Regions from separate parts of the Bacillus cereus group sp. Bce041 genome, predicted to be linked through region 3. Evidence: predicted binding sites of a transcription regulator. Region 3 holds the regulator's gene; each other region holds the start of a gene.

Region 1 (2,261 bases), on a different contig from region 3:
GTACGTTCAACAATCGCAGAAAGCTGATCTACTGTGTAGTACTCTAACCTTGAAAGTACACCGAAGCGGTCACGAAGCGGTGCCGATAATGCTCCAGCACGTGTTGTTGCTCCAACTAATGTAAATGGCGGTAAATCTAGGCGTACAGAACGTGCTGAAGGCCCTTTTCCAATTACAATATCAAGGCAAAAGTCTTCCATCGCAGGATACAATACTTCTTCAATTGATCTATGCAAACGATGAATTTCATCAATAAATAATACATCCCCTGGCTGAAGCGCTGTTAATACAGCAGCTAAATCTCCTGGTCTTTCAATTGCGGGACCTGAAGTTGTTCTAACATTAACGCCCATCTCATTGGCAATAATATTCGCAAGCGTCGTTTTACCAAGACCTGGTGGTCCATATAAAAGCACGTGATCTAACGTTTCTTCACGCATTTTCGCCGCTTCAATAAATACTTCTAAATTATGTTTTGCTTTATCTTGGCCAATATACTGACGGAGCGTCTGTGGCCGTAATGAATATTCTAAATCCGCATCTTCATATGCAGATTCCCCTGAAAGGAGACGTTCGTCCATTATACTCACCTCTTACCATTTAGTAAAAGACTAAGTGCCTTTTTAATATACTGATCCGTCGTTAATGATTCTTTTAATAACTCTGGTACAACACGAGAAACTTCGCGTTCTGCGTATCCAAGTGCGCGGAGAGCTTCCAGTGCCTCATCAAGCTCAGCTGATGAACCTTTCTTCTCATCAAAACGTTCTGTGTCTGAGAATAAATCAACAAATGCATCTGGTACGACATCTGCTAGTTTTCCTTTTAAATCTAAAATCATTTGGCGTGCTGTTTTCTTTCCGACGCCTGGGAATTTCACTAAAAACTTCTCATCTTCATGCTCAATCGCTTGAACGACCTGTCCTGTTTGACCAGAAGCTAAAATTGCAAGAGCTCCTTTTGGCCCAATGCCAGACACGCCTAACAACTTTGTAAATAATAAACGCTCTTCACGTGTTTTAAACCCGTAAAGTGCCATAATATCTTCTCTCACATAATGATATGTATAGACACGGATTTCTTGCTTACTTCTTTGAAATACATACGGATTTGGTGTGAAAATTTGATAACCAATTCCATTATGATCAATTACGACATATTCCGGCCCTACATACTCCACGTAACCTGTAACATATTCAAACAAAATACGATCTCTCCCTCTTAAATCATGTATTCCATTTTAACATATTTAATGATAGAAAAGCGAGACTGCCCCAACAAATGTTCTCCACTTGAAACTTCTGTTATTTTCCATTGACAGAAAGGTTAAAGCACCTTAATATACAGAAGTCGATAATGATTATCAATACTAATTAAAGGGGTTACATCAGGATGAAACGTAAGCTATTTATTTTATTTACTATTATGCTCGTTGTTCTTTCTATCGTTGGATGTTCTTCTCAAAAAGAAGAATCGAAGGCAAAAGAACAACCGAAAACAAAAGTTGTAAAACATGCTAAAGGTGAAGCTACAATTCCAGTAAATCCAAAGAGAATTGTTGACTTATCTGGATCAACAGAAGAACTATTACTTCTTGGACACAAACCTGTTGGTACAGCAAATACATATAAAGATAAAATCCAAAATCACTTAACAGACAAGTTAGATGGAGTAAAAGCAGTAGGTTGGTACTGGGCACCTAAAGTTGATTTAGAAGCTGTTACTGCTTTAAAACCAGACTTAATTATTTTAAACAACCGTCAATTGAAAATTTATGATCAACTAGAAAAGGTTGCACCTACAGTTGTTCTAGAAACAAACTTAGAAGACTGGCGTGGTAAGTTTAAAGAAGTAGGTAAGCTATTTGACGAAGAGAAGAAAGCAGACAAATGGATTGCAGACTACGATAAGAAAGCAGACTCTTTATCTAAAAAAATTAAAGAGAAAACAAAAGATGAGAACTTTATGTTCGTTGCAGTTACACCACAAAACTTCCGTGTATACGGTAGCTTCGGATACGGTGACATCATCTTTAATGACTTAAAACTTCCAGCAACAAAAGGTACGGATTTAAAACAAACGATGGCGCAAGTATCACTAGAAGGTCTAGTTGCATTCCAGCCTGACCAAATGTTTATTGTAAACTTCGGCGGCGAAGCTGATAAAGTTTACGAAGACTACAAAAACAGTGCCGTTTGGAAAGACAATAAAGCAGTTAAAAATAATCACGTATATGAAGTATCAAATGAAGTCTTCAATAC
Region 2 (2,261 bases), on a different contig from region 3:
GTCTTCAACTAATATAACTTCATTACTATAAATTAGTGCAACAAGATTACTTGATTTGGCATCTGTTAAATCAACTTTTTTCATAATATCTTTCATTACATTTTGCCTCCTTTATTTTCATATATATCGATTATACAAATTTTTTAAAAAAATTACTCAACTTTATTATATTAATTTTAACACACTTTTATTGAAATCCATGCTCCAAACGTTTTACTATTCCACAATTTTTATTATATGAACCATCTGGACTATAACTCCATATAGTAATGTTAACAACTTATTATAAAGCAGGTGAAAATTATGCCATCAGTTGTAGGAAATTTAGTTGTACAAAATAGTAATGGATCATTTAACTTAGGTGATTTCTACAACGTTTCTCCGAAAGAAAATACGAAAGCTTATAATGGTTCCGGCGCATCAAACGTTGGTTTTGTTGTTAATACTTTTAGCGGTGTTAGCGCGACCAATACATTTGATTCTGACCTTGCAGATCAAAACCAAGTGGGTACAGCCTAATCTTATGTTCAACTTTTTGTATAGAAAATTTTAATTTGTCTATACTATAATCAGGCTGTTTGACAGCTCTTATCGATTTTGGAGTACCCTATCTTTTTCTCCCTTTCCCTGGGGCTCAGCAGCTAGCACAAAGCTAGCTGCTTTTTCTTATATTATTTGTCTCATAAATCAGAAATAAAAAAAGCTGCCATTTAAATATTCAGCTTCTTTTACATTATTTCAATAATATCCATAGCGTTAAATACGTAAGTTTTATAAAAGGCGTCTGTACAAATTACAATTTGTTTTACCGGATTGATATGTACAACAGTCATGTAGCTTGTTAATATGTAACCATCTTCAAAATATGTTACCAATATTTCTTTCTCAGACAGTAATGACGTTAATAATTTATCAGAAATCCTCTCTTTTGCTTCATTTGTTAAAAGCGGTTTTTGTACTTTTAATTTCTCTCCAATAATCTTTCTCATATTTAAAAGTTGTTCGGACATTACTGTAAACGGAACCCACTCTCTTTCTTCTTTTTGTATCTTTACATCGTTCATTTTTTATCTCCTTGATCATTTATACATTTATTTATTCATGCTATCCCTTAGTTATTTTTAATACTTACTAAACTCGAATTTACTTCTAAACTATAATTAGGTTACCTCTCAAAAGAACATTCGTTCTTATTATACACGAACTTACGTTCCTTTGAGAAGAGCTATACTTATTATTTCTTAACAAAAAACATAATTTTATTTATCTCCATATTTTTTCCTTTATCAAATAAACTTTTCATTTCTTATATAAAATGCATATAAAAACTAAAAGGCGACTTCACACAAAGTGAAATCGCCTTTTTCTAAAAAATATTCAAAGCTTATTTTTCTATCCTAACTAATGTTCTTTCTGGAATACATAATTCATCTATATTAAAATGATTTATTTTTAAGTTCAATTCCCCTACTCGTTCCTTATCTTCATCACCAACCCAACAACTAAATAATTCGAAATAGTCTCCATCTTCCAAATAACTTTCCATAATCTTGCATAAAGTTAAAAGTTTTTCTTTCGCTTCTTTTTTTTCCTTTACATTTTGCCACTCGACAAGTTCAATTCCCCAATTAGTTGAAACCTCATATGTGTAATTTGTTTGGAATTGATAATCTTGTACAATTTCAAGCATACTTTCATCTGAAAAACACGGTCCAAAAACAATTACATCATTAGAATCTGGATCCGTTAACGGAATTTCTACATTACAGCCTGTGTAACTTGCTAAACTCATTTTATACTCCTTCAATATTCGTATAAAAAATACTTCATAGTATATTTATTTACTCAAATATAAAATCCCTGGCTAAACGAAAAAGTTTTAAATTTTTATCGTTTATTAACCATCTATAACTGAAAACATATACTATGATGAACGAACTCACAAAGCATAAGAAAAGAGAGCATTTACAACACTCTCTTTTCTTACATACTCTATGGAACTTTACAAAACTGAATCAGTGATTTTTATTATTATATTTTATTACATATACTTAGGTTGTACTATTATATGTAACTCTCTCTCTGTATCCGCTTTTTTCGGATGACGAAAATAATTAAGTTCGTACTTTAACACTTTATACTCAACCATCCCAATTTTAATCCCTTTCGTTTCTTTTAATATAACTAATAAATCACTTATATTTTCATCATATGACTCAAAAATTTTCGCTCCGCCCTCTCCTTGAAAGATTACTTTCATA
Region 3 (2,261 bases):
AATATGGAACTTCAAAATGATAAAAGGAGAGTAAATGATGAAAAAACTATTTTTAATCGCTATCGCTTGTATCATTATTGGAGTAATAGGAATTTCCCAAACATATGAAAAAGCAGTACAAACTGCTGAAAAAGGAGATAAAGAAAATGTAATTAAAAACGAAACATTAAAAAATATAGAAGTTAAGTTAGATGCCGGGGATATTATTGTCCAAAAATCTCCTGACTCTTCTTTTTATGTAAAGCAATCGGGAGATGTACGTAAACAAGAGATTCGTATCGCAGAAGATGGTGACACATTAAAAATTATTGGGGAAAGAGAAAAAGGTGCTTCATTTGATTTTTCTTTTTACAATTTTAGGTTTCAAACGTCTAAATTGACTCTCCTTGTGCCCGAACGCTCTTACCAAGATATAAAAGTAAATTCATCTGCTGGACAAATCGAAATGAGTGATGTGAAAAGTGATAGCGTAAGTGTTAGAACACTTGCTGGAGAAGTAGAGTTGAAACAAGTAACGGCTAAGAATGTGGAGGGATCGACAAAAGCTGGTGAGGTGAACTTTAAGAAGGTATTAGGGAAAGTGACCGCAAAAACAACAAGTGGGGAAATAAATATTCAAGATCATGATTCTAAGTATAATCTAGAAGCAAGTTCAACTGCGGGAGATATAGATATTACTTTATCGGAAAAACCACAAGATGCGGTAATTACTGGGCAAAGTGCTGCTGGAGATGTAACAATTTTTAATGAAGAAAATAAAAATGTAACAATTGGAAATGGTAGTAAAAAGATTAGCGGTAAAACGGCTGCGGGAGATGTGACGATTGAAACTCGTTAATAAGAAATAGAATGCATGGAAATCTATCAAAATACAAAAAGAAGATAATTACCGTATATAAATAAGGTAATTATCTTCTTTTTGTTATTTTTAATGTAAATCACGATATACGCCAATTACTTTCCCGATAACTGACACTTGTTTTAAAATGATAGGTTCTAATGAAGAGTTTTCTGGTTGTAGACGGAAATGGTCTTTTTCTTTATAGAAACGTTTAACTGTTGCTTCGTTATCCTCTGTTAAAGCGACTACAATTTCACCATTATATGCAGACTGCTGTTGGCGAACAACAACTAAATCTCCATCGAAAATACCAGCTTCAATCATACTATCTCCAGAAATACGTAACATGAACACTTGGTCTGCTCCAGCAACAATACTAGCTGGAAGTGGGAAGTGTTCTTCTACGCTTTCGACCGCTGTAATTGGTAAACCAGCAGTGACTTTTCCGACAATTGGAACTTGAATAACAGATTGTGTTTCCGTATCCATTCGGTCTTCACCTAAAATTTCAATGGCACGTGGTTTTGTTGGATCGCGTCGAATGTATCCTTTTTCTTCTAATCGTGATAAATGTCCGTGCACTGTAGAACTAGAAGCGAGGCCGACTGCTTGACCAATTTCACGTACGGAAGGTGGATATCCTTTTTCTTGTACTTTTAGCTTAATAAAGTCGAGAATGTCTTGCTGGCGTTTCGTTAACTTTTCCATGTTTTCTAACACCTCGTTTTCTTTCATTTTTCTTATTAATAAGTATAACATGTGAAAAAACATTCTACAAACATAAGTTCGAACAAATGACGGATTTATGTTACACTATAGGGAAATAATAGGGAGAAAGAGGGGTTCAAAATGAATGCAATTATTTATGCACGTGTGAGTACAACGAAAGAAGCGCAAGAAACATCATTATTACGTCAAAAAGATGAATTATTGCATTTAGCTGAGCGCTATCAAATGAATGTTACTAAGGTGATTGAAGAGCAGGCTAGTGGATATACAATTGAACGTGACGGTATATTAGAGGTGTTGGATACAATTCGAGACGAACAAATTGATGTGTTACTTATACAAGATGAAACGCGTCTTGGTAGAGGAAATGCGAAGATCGCGTTAATGCATTGTTTACATAAAGAAGGCATAAAAGTATATACGCATACACATAATGGTGAATTACAATTGTCGGATTCTGATTCAATGGTATTAGATATTATTGGTATTGTTGAAGAATATCAAAGAAAGATTCATAATTTGAAAATTAAACGAGGTATGCAACGTGCAGTAGAAAAAGGTTATCGTCCAGAAAAAAATTTAAAAAATCGTCATTTAAGTGTAGGAAGAGAGAAAAAAGAAGTGCCGATTGAGGAAATTGTACGTTTGCGAAAAAGTGAACTCACGTTTGAAGAAATTGCAGCAACATTAC

What was found. Region 3 encodes LexA, which represses DNA repair genes until DNA is damaged. Its sites were predicted from a motif close to CGAACATATGTTCG; they were not measured.
Region 1: the regulator LexA is predicted to act here: its motif matches at 1,275-1,288, upstream of ruvA (Holliday junction DNA helicase RuvA).
Region 2: the regulator LexA is predicted to act here: its motif matches at 1,201-1,214, upstream of ACUN13_RS12670 (YolD-like family protein).

The regions. Positions count from the first base shown of each region.
Region 1 is NZ_JBQXON010000001.1:670,319-672,579, forward strand. Features, by position in the region: gene ruvB (Holliday junction branch migration DNA helicase RuvB) at 1-581, opposite strand, end outside; gene ruvA (Holliday junction DNA helicase RuvA) at 587-1,204, opposite strand; gene ACUN13_RS03525 (iron-hydroxamate ABC transporter substrate-binding protein) at 1,393-2,261, shown strand, end outside.
Region 2 is NZ_JBQXON010000003.1:223,608-225,868, forward strand. Features, by position in the region: gene ACUN13_RS12660 (hypothetical protein) at 1-96, opposite strand, end outside; gene gerPF (spore germination protein GerPF) at 304-519, shown strand; gene ACUN13_RS12670 (YolD-like family protein) at 729-1,064, opposite strand; gene ACUN13_RS12675 (hypothetical protein) at 1,385-1,792, opposite strand; gene ACUN13_RS12680 (hypothetical protein) at 2,042-2,260, opposite strand.
Region 3 is NZ_JBQXON010000011.1:158,237-160,497, reverse strand. Features, by position in the region: gene ACUN13_RS25445 (DUF1700 domain-containing protein) at 1-34, shown strand, start outside; gene ACUN13_RS25440 (DUF4097 family beta strand repeat-containing protein) at 35-838, shown strand; gene lexA (transcriptional repressor LexA) at 929-1,549, opposite strand; gene ACUN13_RS25430 (YneB family resolvase-like protein) at 1,691-2,261, shown strand, end outside.